Regions from separate parts of the Cellulomonas hominis genome, predicted to be linked through region 1. Evidence: predicted binding sites of a transcription regulator. Region 1 holds the regulator's gene; each other region holds the start of a gene.

Region 1 (4,205 bases):
GCTCGACGACGACGCCCTCCGCGCGCAGGTCGTCGCCCCACACCTTCTCGACGAGCTCGGCGTCGTGCTTGCCCTCGACCCAGATCCGGCTGCCGATCGCGACCCGCGCGCGCTGGTCCGGCGCCGCCAGCGACCCCGACGCGGTGCGCCGCGGCCCGGTCGGCGCGGCGGGGCGCGGCGGGACGAGCTCGACCGGCCTGCCGTCGACCCAGAACCCCGGCCCGAGCCGGAACGTCCGCGTCTTCCCGCGCCGGTCCTCCAGGACCACGACGTGCTCACCGCCGGACTTCTCCACCCGGACGACGGCGCCGACCCAGCCCGTCGTGACCTCCTCCACCACCAGCCCCGGCTCGGCCGGGGTGGGGACGGAGGTGGGGCGGCGGTGGCTGCTCGGGGAGGAGCCGGACAGCACGTCGGGTCCGTAGCGGTCGGTCACCCGCGGCAGCCTAGGTGCCGACCCGGCGCGGCCGTGATACGACACGACGGTGACGTCGCCGCAGCAGGCCCCCGCCCCGGACGCCTCGGACCCGGACGCCCCCGACCCGGACCGGTGGCGCGCACTCGCCGTCTGCCTGGCGATCGGGTTCATCACGATGCTCGACGTCTCGATCGTCAACGTGGCGCTGCCGTCGATCGAGCGCAGCCTGGACGCGGGGGCCAGCCAGCTCCAGCTCGTGGTCGCCGGGTACACGCTCGCGTTCGGCCTGGTGCTGGTCCCGGCGGGGCGCCTCGGCGACGCGCGCGGCCGGCGGGCGCTGTTCCTCGTCGGGCTGTCCGGGTTCGCCCTGACCAGCCTGGGCGCCGGCCTGGCGCCGTCCGACGAGGTGCTGGCGGGGATGCGGCTGCTGCAGGGCGTCAGCGCGGGCCTGCTGAACCCGCAGGTCGTGGGGACGATCCAGCAGCTGTTCCGCGGGTACGAGCGCGGGCGCGCGTTCGGGTTCTTCGGCGCGACCATCGGGGTGTCGACCGCGATCGGGCCGCTGCTCGGCGGGCTCATCATCCAGGCGGCGGGCCCGGAGGACGGCTGGCGCTGGGTGTTCTTCGTCAACGTCCCCGTGATCGCCGTGGTGCTGCCGCTCGCCGTGCGGTTCCTGCCGCGGGGCCGGGTCGGCGTCCCGGCGGGCGTGGCGGGCCCGGGCGGCCGGCCGCGGCTCGACGTCCCGGGGCTGGCGCTGGTCGCGCTGACCACGACGGCCGTGATGGTCCCGTTCGTGGTGACGTCGGGGTCGGGCGGCGACGACCCGGCGCGCTGGTGGTGGCTCGCGGCGGCCGCCGCGCTCGCGGTCGTGACGGTGGTGTGGGAGCGGGGGTACCAGCGGCGCACGGGCGCGGCGGTGCTCGACCCGCGGGTGCTGGGCGAGCCCTCGTTCCGCAACGGCGCCCTGCTCGGCATGGCGTACTTCGCGGGGTTCACCGCCGTGTTCCTCGTCACCACGCTGTACCTGCAGCAGGACGCCGGGTTCACGCCGCTGCAGGCGGGGCTCGTCGGCATGCCGTTCGCGGTGGCGTCGGCGGTCGCCGCGCAGCAGTCCGGCCGCCTGGTCGCGACCCGGGGCCGGGCGCTCGTCGTCGTCGGCCTGGTGCTGGTGCTGCTCGGCCTGCTGGGCACCGACCTCGCGATCCGGCTGGTCGACCCGCCCGCGGTCGGGTTCGTCGTCGCCGCGACGCAGATGGTGGCCGGTGCCGGCAGCGGCCTGGTGATCGCACCGAACCAGACGCTCACGCTCGCGCACGTGCCGCTCGACCGCGCGGGTGTGGCGGGCAGCATGCTCCAGGTCGGGCAGCGCATCGGCTCGGCGCTCGGCGTGGCGGTCGCGCTGTCGACGTACTACGCGGCGCTGGCGTCCGGGCTGGCCGGGAACCAGGCGGCCGGCCGCGCGCTGCTCATCACCGTGGTGCTGGTGGCGGTGGCGCTGGTGATCGGCGTCGCGGACCTCGTCGCCCGCCGCCGGGACGCGGCCCGCGAGCCCGTCACGACGACCGCTCGCGGAGCCGAGTAGAATTGGCACTCGGACCGGGGGAGTGCTACCAGCGCTGGCCCCGGTGGGGCGCGCGAGGTGTCGGGAGGTGGCGATGAGCGAGGACCGCAGGCTGGACGTGCTGCGGGCGATCGTCGAGGACTACGTCGCGACCCGCGAGCCGGTCGGCTCCCGCGCCCTCGTCGAGCGGCACTCCCTGGGCGTCTCCCCGGCGACGATCCGGAACGACATGGCCGCCCTCGAGGACGCCGGCTACATCGTGCAGCCGCACACCTCGGCCGGGCGGGTGCCGACCGACACGGGCTACCGGCTGTTCGTGGACCGGCTGGCGACGGTGAAGCCGCTGTCCGCCCCGGAGCGGCGGGCCATCGAGTCCTTCATGGAGGACGCCGCCGACCTGGACGACGTCGTGGACCGCGCGGTCCGGCTGCTCGCGCAGCTCACGCACCAGGTGGCCGTCGTGCAGTACCCGTCGCTGCGCCGGACCGCGGTGCGGCACGTGGAGCTCGTCCCCGTGGGGGAGCGGCACCTGCTCGTGGTCATCATCACCGACCACGGCCGGGTCGAGCAGCGCACCCTGGAGCTCGCGGACCCGCTGGACGCCACCGTCGTGGCCCGGCTGCGCACGCGGCTCAACGTCGCGGCGGCGGGCCGGCGGCTCGCCGAGCTGGACGGCGTGCTCGCGGACCTGGCCGACGCGTTCGCCGACGCCGACGCCCCGCTGGTGCGCGCCGTGGTCGGCGTGGTCGAGGACACGCTGGCCCGCGAGAGCGAGGAGCGCGTCGTGATGGCCGGCACCGCGAACCTCGTCCGGGGCGGCGGCCACGACTTCGCGCACACGATCAGCCCGGTGCTCGAGGCGCTCGAGGAGCAGGTGGTGCTGCTGCGGCTGCTCACCGAGATGGCCGAGGACGAGGCCGCCGTGTCCGTCCGGATCGGCCGCGAGACGCAGCACGAGGGGCTCGTCGAGACGTCCTTCGTGACCACCGGCTACGGCGGCCCGGGCGACGGCGGGGGCGCGGCCGTGGCCCGCATCGGCTCCGTGGGCCCGCTCCGCATGGACTACCCCGGCACGATCGCGACGGTGCGTGCCGTCGCGCGGTACCTCTCCCGGATCCTCGCGGGATGAGCGCCGCCGGTCCCCGACCCGCGCCGGCGCGCGCGACCGACACAGGAAGTGACGAGTGAGCGACTACTACGAGGTGCTCGGCGTGCCGCGCGAGGCGACGCCCGAGCAGATCAAGAAGGCCTACCGCCGCCTGGCCCGCGAGCTGCACCCGGACGTGGCCGGGGCGGACGCCGCGTCGGAGGAGCGGTTCAAGGACGTCTCCCGCGCGTACGACGTGCTGTCGAACCCGGAGAAGCGCCGGATGTACGACATGGGCGCCGACCCGGCGTCCCCCGGCGGCGGGATGGGCGGGGGCTTCGGCTTCCAGGACATCTTCGAGACGTTCTTCGGCGCCGCGGCGGCCGGCGGGCCGCAGCGGGGGCCGATCCCTCGGGCGCGGCGCGGCCAGGACGCGCTCGTCCGGCTGGACATCGACCTCGCCGAGGCGACGTTCGGCACGCACCGGGAGGTCCCCGTCGAGACGGCCGTGCTGTGCCCGACATGCGGCGGCACCTGCTGCCGCCCCGGCACGTCGCCGCGCACCTGCGACGTCTGCGGCGGCCGCGGCAGCGTGCAGCGCGTCGCCCGGTCGTTCCTCGGCCAGGTGATGACCTCGCAGCCGTGCGCCGCGTGCCACGGCTTCGGCACGGTGATCCCCGAGCCCTGCACCGAGTGCGCCGGCGAGGGCCGCGTGCGCTCGCGCCGGACGCTCGAGGTCGACGTCCCGGCGGGCGTGGACACCGGCACCCGCATCAAGCTGACCGCGCAGGGCGAGGTCGGCCCGGCCGGCGGCCCGGCGGGCGACGTGTACCTCGAGGTCCGGGAGCGCCGGCACGACACGTTCGTCCGCGAGGGCGACGACCTGCACTGCACGCTCCAGGTCCCGATGACGGCCGCCGCGCTCGGCACCGTGCTGACCCTGGAGACGCTGGACGGCCCGAAGGACGTCGACCTGCGCCCGGGCACGCAGCCGGCCCAGGTCGTCACGCTGCGGGGCCTCGGCGTCGGCCACCTCCACGCCGGCGGCCGCGGCGACCTGCACGTGCACGTCGACGTCCAGGTGCCGACCGCGATGGACGACGAGCAGTCCGAGCTGCTGCGCCGCCTCGCGGCCCTGC
Region 2 (4,205 bases), 570 kb from region 1:
TCTCCGACGGCAGCGAGCGGACCCCCGACGAGCTGGCCGCCGCGCTGCGCCTGCAGCTCGGCATCACCCGCCGGGGTGCCCGGGTCGACTCGGTGGTCGCCGCCGCGGTCCACCGCGCCACCGACCCCCGCTGACCCCCGCCCCGCAGCGCCGGACGTGAGCCCGCCGAGATCGGCACCTGTGACCGAGATCGGTCCTCGCACGGACCGATCTCGGCGCGACCGACCGATCTCGGCAGCCCTCGTGCGCCGAGATCGGGCGGTTCGGCCGAGACAGGGCTGGAGGAGGAGCGATCTCGGCGCGACCGACCGATCTCGGCGGCGCTGTACCGATCGAACTCGGCGCGGGCGACCGAACTCGGCGTGCACGGCGGGGGCGCCGCGGGCGGGCCGGGGTCCGCGGGCGGGTGAGGTCGATGGCGGCGGTCGTCAGTGGCGCCGAGCGCGCACGGTCACCAGTGCGGGGGGACGTCCCGGAGGAGGCGGTCGTCGTTCGAGTCGCCGCGGTCGTCGCCCCAGCCCGTGTCGGAGTCGTCGGCGCTGCGGTCCGGGATCAGCGGGGCGTCGTCGACCACCCGGTGCGGGCGGTCGGGCTGCGGCTCGGCGGGGGAGGTGATCACCCGCCCAGTGTCGCACCGCGGCGGGCACCCGCCGCGGCGGGCGTCAGGCGACCGGCGGCCGCCCCGGCGCGCCCGGTGCGGCGGGGCCGGTGGGACCCGTCGGCCCGGCGGGCGGGACCTGCCCGGTGTCGCTGCGCAGCGCCGGGGTGGACTGGGCGGCGAGCAGGTCGCGGATCTCCTGGAGCAGCAGGATGTCCTCGGAGGGGCGCTCGGGCTCGGCCTCGATGCCGCGCTTGCGACGCTCGGCCAGGGCGTTCAGCGGCAGCACGATGAGGAAGTAGATCGCCGCCGCCGTGATGAGGAACTGCAGCAGCGCGTTGAGCATGAGGCCCATGTTGATCTTGGCCTCGCCCTTGGCCCCGATCACCCAGATGTCCGAGATGTCGGGCTGGCCGAAGATCATGGCGATCAGCGGCGCGATCAGGCCGTCCTGGATCGCCGTGATGACCCCGCCGAACGCGGCGCCGATGACCACACCGACGGCGAGCTCGATCGCGTTGCCGCGCGAGATGAAGTCCTTGAACCCCTGGAACACCCGGGCGAGGCCCCGCGCCCCCTCGGTCGTCGTGCGCAGACCCTGGCGCAGTGCGTCGCTCATGCCCTGGAGACCTCCGGTGTGCCGCGGCGAGAACGTCCGCATCATCCCACGATGACCGCTCCCAGCACCCGGGCGGCGGCCGCGGCACCTAGCGTGACGGACTCCGCGGGGCTCACCGCGAGCAGCACGGGGACGTCCTGCGCCGCGCCGCCGCCGGCCCCGGCGGCGCCGCCCGACGCGCCGAGCAGCCCGCCCGACGACCCCGCCCCGGCCTCCGGCACCGCGTCCGCCCCGGCCAGCACGAGGGCGTCCCGCGCCAGCCGTTCCGCCTCGGCCCCGTCCAGCAGGGCAGCGGCGACCACGTCCACCCGCATCCCGGGCCGCAGCAGCGCGGCGACCCCGGCGTCCGCGAACCGGACCGGCACCACGACGGAGCCCTCGGGCGGCGCCGCGGCCTCCTCGGCCAGCAGCTCGGACGCGAGCGGCAGCCCGGCGGGCACGCCGACGGCCGTCCGGTGGCCGAGCACGCCCGCCGCGTCCGTCGGGACGCCCGCGGGGACCAGCGCCACCGGCACCGGCACCACGGCGACGTCGTCGTCGGCGAGGACGGTCCCCGCCGGCAGGTCGCGCGCGGCGACGGTGACCTCCACCGCGGGCGGGTCGGGCGGTCGCAGGCGCTCGACGGCGAGCAGGACCGCGAGCCCGGCGCACAGCGCCGCGAGCGGCCGGCGGGCGCGCCAGGCGAGCACCCGCAGGCGGCGGCGGGTCGGGGCGGGAAGGCGGTCGGTCAGGCGCATGCCGCGACGCTAGGGCGGAAGCCCGGGGCCGCGGCGGTCACCGGACGCGCGCCTGGGGACCACGCACGGTCCGGGCGCCTGTGGAGGACTCGGTGCCGCGTGATCCCGCGGCACCCGGCGGGATCAGCCCGCGGCGGGCTTCGCGGCGCTGCTCGTCGAGCCGCTCGAGGACGACGACGTGGTCGCGGTCGACGCGGCGGCGGGCTTCGACGCCGGGGTCGAGGAGGACGACGCGGACGTCGACGGGGTCGAGCTCGTCGTGGACGTCGAGGAGGACCGCGAGTCCGTGCGGTAGAACCCGGAGCCCTTGAACACGACGCCGACGGAGGAGAACACCTTGCGCAGCCGGCCGCCGCAGCTCGGGCACTCGGTGAGCGCCGCGTCGCTGAACGACTGGTGGATGTCGAAGGCGTGGCCGCACTCGGTGCAGGCGTAGGCGTAGGTGGGCACTGCTGTCTCCCGCGGATGACGTGACCTGGTGGCGGAGGCGCCGGTCACCCGGGCTGCTCGGCCCGGCGTCCCTGGCACTCTCTCTGTCCGAGTGCCAATGATACGCGGCTCGGCGGTATTCCCCCGTTCAGCCGCCCAGGGACTGCCAGCGCTCGGGGGTCGCGACCATGTCGACCGTGCGGTCGTGCGGCTCGCGCGGCAGCGGGCGGACGGCGGCGTCGTACAGCTCCTCGGCGAACACCAGCGCGACCACGGGCGTCCCGGGGCGGGCGTGCGCGAGGGCCCGGTCGTACCAGCCGCCGCCCTGGCCGAGCCGCGTGCCGGAGGTGTCGACGGCGAGCGCGGGCGCCACGATGACGTCGGCCTTCGCGAGCGCCTCCGCCCCGAGCGACGGCGTGGACGGCTCGGGCGGCCGCCCGGGGGCGCGCTGCAGGAGGTCGTGCCGGCCGGCGTACGTCGCCCACTCGCGCTGCAGCCCGGCGCCGAGCACCGGGAGCAGCACCTCGACCCCCCGGGCGGCGAGCGCGTCGAGCAGCGGGCCGGTGTCCGGCTCGGTCGGCCGGGCGGAGTAGACGGCGACGCAGCCCGCGTCCGCGAGGGCGGGGATGGTCTCGACGACGTCGACGAGCGCGGCGGCGGCTTCGGCGCGCCGGCGGGGCGACCGGGCCTGGCGGGCGGCCCGCAGCAGCCCCCGGAACTCGTCCTTCACCTCGGTGATCGTGCTGCCGTCGGACGCGTGCGGGTACGGCTGGGCAGCGGCGCTCATGACTCCAGTCTCGCAAACGCCTGTCAGTGCTGGTAGGACCAAAGGGGGTTCGCGCGCGGCGGGCGGGTGCCCGGCGGGTGAGTCACAGCGGCCGACCGGCGCGGTGCGTGCGCGGTCGGCGGGGACTCGCGGGCAGAATGCGGGCATGAGATCCGTGCAGGACCAGCTCGCGGCGGTGCTGGCCGCGGTCGGGCCGGTCGCCCCGCTCGACGTCGTGCTGTCCGACGCGGCGGGCTGCATCCTCGCCGAGGACGTCGTCGCCCCGGCGGACGTCCCGGCGGTGCCGGTCGCGGGGCGCGACGGGTACGCCGTGGCCACGGGGGACCTGCGCGGCGGGGCGCCCGGCGCGCCGACCGTCCTGCCCGTGGCGCACGACGTGCTCGCGGGCGACCCGGCCGCGCTGCGGCTCGCCCCGGGCCAGGCCGTGCGGATCGCGTCGGGCGGCCCCGTGCCGGCGGGCGCGGACGCGGTGGTGCCGGCCGAGGACACGGACCGCGGCGCCGTGCGCGTGACGCTGCACCGGCTCCCGGAGCCCGGCGAGCACGTGCGGGCGGCCGGCTCGGACACGGCCCGCGGCGCGGTCGTGCTGGCGGCGGGCACCCGCCTCGGCGCCCGGCAGCTGGCGGTCGCGGCGGCCACCGGTCGCGGGCGGCTGCGCGTGCACCCCGCCCCGCGCGTCGTCATCGTCTCGATCGGCTCCGAGCTGGCCGAGCCCGGCACCCCGCGCCGCGACGGCAGCGTCTACGAGTCCGCGGGCCACGCCCTGGAGGCGGCCGTCCGCGACACGGGCGCCACCCCCGTCCGGGTCGGCGTCGTCACCGACGACCGCGCGGTGCTGCGCGAGGCGCTGGAGGACCAGCTGGTGCGCGCCGACGTCGTCGTGACCACCGGCGGGCTGTCGGAGTCGCAGCACGACACCCTGGCCGACGTGCTGGCCCCGCTGGGCACCGTGCGGTTCGACCAGGTCGCGATGGCCCCGGGCTTCCGGCACGGCTTCGGGACGGTCGGCGGCGGGGCGGGCGCGGTCCCGCTGTT
Region 3 (4,205 bases), 800 kb from region 1:
CGTGCACCGCGCACCCCGGACGTGGTGGAGCAGGTGGTGGCCGTTCGTCGCGGTCCTCGTGCTGGTCCCCGTGGTGACCGTCGGCGCGGTGCTCTGGTACTCGTCGCGCGGCGGCACGCTGCCCGGCGAGGGGTCCGGCGAGCAGCCGGTCGCCAGCGCCCCGGCGACCTCCGAGGCCGCCGAGACGCCCGAGGAGACGCCGGGCGAGACGCCCGCGGCACCGGACGACGGCGAGGCCCCCGCCACCGAGGACACCCCCGAGCCGACCCCGGACCTCGCCGCGGACGTCCGCGTGCTCAACGCCGCGAACGTCTCGGGCCTCGCGGCCGGCGCCGCGGAGCAGCTCGAGGACGCCGGGTTCACCGCGGTCACGACCGGCAACGGCACCGCGGGCGGCAGCACCGCGTCCACCGTCTTCTACGCGACCCCGGAGCTCGCGGTCACCGCGCAGCAGGTGGGGACGACGCTCGGCATCACGAACGTCGTGGAGTCGGCGGACGTCGCGGGCGACGGTGTCGTCGTGCTCCTCCTGCGCGACTTCGCGAGCTGACCTCTTCCGCAGGTCGGGGGCCCCGGCTACGCTCTGGCGCGTCGCGGTGCCCGCCTGCCGGCCCGCCGGGGGGACCACGGGCACCGACGGCGACCGATCACGCCGTCCTCAGGAGCACCGCATGCCGCAGGGAACCGTCAAGTGGTTCAACGCCGAGAAGGGCTACGGGTTCATCACCCCGGCCGACGGCGGTCAGGACCTGTTCGTCCACTACAGCGCCATCCAGACGAACGGCTACCGGAGCCTCGAGGAGGGGCAGTCCGTGGAGTTCGAGGTCGGCCAGGGCACCAAGGGCCCGCAGGCGGAGCAGGTCCGCCCGCTCTGACCCCCTGCCGTCGGCGCGCGGGGACTCAGCCGTCCAGCGCGCCGACGGCGAGCACCACGCACGCCGCCGTCCAGGCCAGCGGCGCCACAGCCGCGGGCGAGCCGTCCGCGAGCACCTTCTCGGGCAGCGCCCCGAGCGCCGTCCGGTGGGCGTCGAGCCAGTCCAGCCGGGCGCGCGCCTCGTCCGCCCGGCCGTTCTCGGCCGCCACGAGCGCGTACAGCGAGGTCTGCGGCGTCCAGGAGATGCCGTCCTGCTTCCAGCCGGCGCCCGGGGCCAGCCCGCCGGCCGGCCGCGCCATCGCCGTCGCGGACGCCGCCCAGGCGTCGAGCGCGCCCGCGAGCGGCTCCGGCTGGAACGGCGGCAGCACGAACGCGCTCGCCGCGTCCGCGACGCTGCCGTCCGCGTAGCGCCCGTACGCGGTGCCGTCCCCGAACTCCCGCTCCACCGCCGCGCGGGTGCGCGCCGCCGCCCGGCGGGCGTCCTCGGCTGCGTCCGCGTCGCCGAGCAGGTCCAGCAGGCCGGGCGCCGCCTCGAGGCCGGCCAGCAGCGGGGCGACCGTGCCGAGCGTCAGCTCGTCCTCGGCGACCTCCCAGTAGTCGGGCGACGCCGGGGGCAGCCCGTCGCCGGCCGTGAGGTCCACCGCGCGCGCCGCGGCGCGCTCGACCAGCGGGCGCAGCTCCTCGGCGACGGCCGGGCGGTCGGCGGGCGCCGCGGCCGCGACCACCTCGGCCGCCGCCCAGAGCACCCAGCCGGTGCCGTCGGTCTGCGGGGCCCGGTCGTCGGGCACCCCGGAGCCGTCGGGCAGGTAGCGCGCCTCGAACGACCCGTCGGGGCCCTGCACGTCCGCCAGGAAGCCGAGGACGTCCCGGGCGTCGTCGCCGTGGCCCGTGCGGGCGAGGGCCACGGCGACGAAGGACGCGTCCCGCGGCCAGACGTACCGCCAGCGCCCCGACCAGCCGGCCACCGCCGCGCCGTCGTCCAGCAGCAGCGTGTGCAGGTCCAGCAGCGCGTCCGTGACCATGTCCGCGTAGGGCCCGTCGGCGCCCGGGACGTCGCCGGCCGCGAGCCAGGCGCGCTGCTCGTCGGCGAGGGCGTCGTCCGTCGTGGTCGACGGGTCGTCCTGCACGCGGGTGCCGGCGTGCAGGCGCACGTCGCTGCCGACGGGGACGCCCGCCGCGGAGCCGTCGGGGGAGACCGCGACGCCCTCCGAGTACAGGGGGATGAACGCGTCCCGGGGGCCGGACGCGCCCCACGCCACCAGGCCGGCACCCAGCGCGCCGAGCACGACGGCGGCGGTGGCGGTGCGGCGGTGCGCGGGCATGCCGGGCAGGCTATACGGCCGGGCGGCGCGGACGTCCCCGCGGTGTCCGCCGGGAGCGGAGCGCCTTGCACTCGCGGGGGTCGAGTGCTAACCATGGGGTTAGCACTCTCGGGTCGAGAGTGACAGAATGACAACCCAGGCCGACCCGGTGAGGTCCGCCGCGGCGACGGGACATGACCGTCGGCGCGGCGCGGCCGTCCGTCGCGGGCACCGACCGGCCGAACCACGAGCCACAGTGAAGGATCGATAGCCCCATGGCCAAGATCATTGCCTTCAACGAGGAGGCCCGTCGCGGCATCGAGCGGGGTCTGAACACCCTCGCCGACACCGTCAAGGTCACCCTCGGCCCCAAGGGCCGCAACGTCGTGCTGGACAAGAAGTGGGGCGCCCCCACCATCACCAACGACGGTGTCTCCATCGCCAAGGAGATCGAGCTCGAGGACCCGTACGAGAAGATCGGTGCGGAGCTCGTCAAGGAGGTCGCCAAGAAGACGGACGACGTCGCGGGCGACGGCACCACCACCGCCACCGTGCTCGCCCAGGCGCTCGTGCGCGAGGGCCTGCGCAACGTCGCCGCCGGCGCCAACCCGATCGCCCTCAAGCGCGGCATCGAGCAGGCCGTCGAGGCCGTCACCTCCGCCCTGCTGGAGCAGGCGAAGGAGATCGAGACCAAGGAGGAGATCGCCGCCACCGCGTCCATCTCCGCCGGCGACACCGCGATCGGCGAGCTCATCGCCGAGGCCCTCGACAAGGTCGGCAAGGAGGGCGTCATCACGGTCGAGGAGTCCAACGCCCTCGGCCTGGAGCTCGAGCTCACGGAGGGCATGCGCTTCGACAAGGGCTTCCTGTCGGCGTACTTCGTGACCGACCCGGAGCGCCAGGAGGCCGTCCTCGAGGACGCCTACGTGCTGCTCGTCGAGTCGAAGATCTCGAACGTCAAGGACCTGCTGCCGCTGCTGGAGAAGGTCATCCAGTCCGGCAAGCCGCTGTTCATCGTCGCCGAGGACGTCGAGGGCGAGGCCCTGGCCACGCTCGTCGTCAACAAGATCCGCGGCACCTTCAAGTCCGTCGCCGTCAAGGCCCCGGGCTTCGGCGACCGCCGCAAGGCGATGCTGCAGGACATGGCCATCCTCACCGGCGGCCAGGTCGTCTCCGAGACCGTCGGCCTCAAGCTGGACACCGTGGGCCTCGAGGTCCTCGGCCAGGCGCGCAAGGTCGTCGTCACCAAGGACGAGACCACGATCGTCGAGGGTGCCGGCCAGGCCGACCAGATCGCCGGCCGCGTGAACCAGATCCGCGCCGAGATCGAGAACTCGGACTCGGACTACGACCGCGAGAAGCTCCAGGAGCGCCTCGCCAAGCTGGCCGGCGGCGTGGCCGTCATCAAGGCCGGCGCGGCGACCGAGGTCGAGCTCAAGGAGCGCAAGCACCGCATCGAGGACGCCGTGCGCAACGCGAAGGCGGCCGTCGAGGAGGGCATCGTCGCCGGTGGTGGCGTGGCCCTCATCCAGGCCGGTGCCGTGGCGTTCGAGAAGCTCGAGCTCGAGGGCGACGAGGCGACCGGGGCGAACATCGTCAAGGTCGCGATCGACGCGCCGCTCAAGCAGATCGCGGTGAACGCGGGCCTCGAGGGCGGCGTCGTGGCGGAGAAGGTGCGCAACCTCCCCGCCGGCCAGGGCCTGAACGCCGCGACCGGCGTGTACGAGGACCTGCTGGCCGCGGGCGTCAACGACCCGGTCAAGGTCACGCGCTCCGCGCTGCAGAACGCGTCGTCCATCGCGGCGCTGTTCCTCACCACCGAGGCGGTCGTCGCCGACAAGCCGGAGAAGGCCGCTCCGGCCGGTCCGGCCGACGGCGGCATGGGCGGCATGGACTTCTGATCCGGTCCTGACGCACCGCACGCACGACGGGCCGGTCACCCCCTCGGGGGTGACCGGCCCGTCGTCGTCTCCCCGGTCGGCTGCGCCGAGGTTGCAGAACATGCTGGCTTCAGGGTGGCCCAGCCAGCA

What was found. The regulator HrcA, encoded in region 1, represses chaperone genes, less so after heat shock. The targets are predictions, from matches to a motif close to TTNGCACTCGNNNNNNNCGAGTGCNAA.
Region 2: a site for HrcA is predicted at 2,476-2,502, ahead of HNR08_RS03980 (FmdB family zinc ribbon protein). Genes of this name have one in related genera too.
Region 3: a site for HrcA is predicted at 2,261-2,287, ahead of groL (chaperonin GroEL). Genes of this name have one in related genera too.

What each region holds. Positions count from the first base shown of each region.
Region 1 covers NZ_JACHDN010000001.1:274,259-278,463, reverse strand. The annotation lists partial or broken gene HNR08_RS01365 (DUF3097 domain-containing protein) at 1-436, opposite strand, end outside; gene HNR08_RS01360 (MFS transporter) at 486-2,000, shown strand; gene hrcA (heat-inducible transcriptional repressor HrcA) at 2,074-3,108, shown strand; gene dnaJ (molecular chaperone DnaJ) at 3,164-4,205, shown strand, end outside.
Region 2 covers NZ_JACHDN010000001.1:846,665-850,869, reverse strand. The annotation lists gene HNR08_RS04000 (hypothetical protein) at 1-134, shown strand, start outside; gene HNR08_RS03995 (hypothetical protein) at 452-619, opposite strand; gene mscL (large conductance mechanosensitive channel protein MscL) at 663-1,217, opposite strand; gene HNR08_RS03985 (SAF domain-containing protein) at 1,259-1,954, opposite strand; gene HNR08_RS03980 (FmdB family zinc ribbon protein) at 2,078-2,404, opposite strand; gene HNR08_RS03975 (5-formyltetrahydrofolate cyclo-ligase) at 2,532-3,170, opposite strand; gene HNR08_RS03970 (molybdopterin molybdotransferase MoeA) at 3,316-4,205, shown strand, end outside.
Region 3 covers NZ_JACHDN010000001.1:1,070,072-1,074,276, reverse strand. The annotation lists gene HNR08_RS04960 (LytR C-terminal domain-containing protein) at 1-550, shown strand, start outside; gene HNR08_RS04955 (cold-shock protein) at 672-875, shown strand; gene HNR08_RS04950 (glycoside hydrolase family 15) at 901-2,196, opposite strand; gene groL (chaperonin GroEL) at 2,451-4,076, shown strand.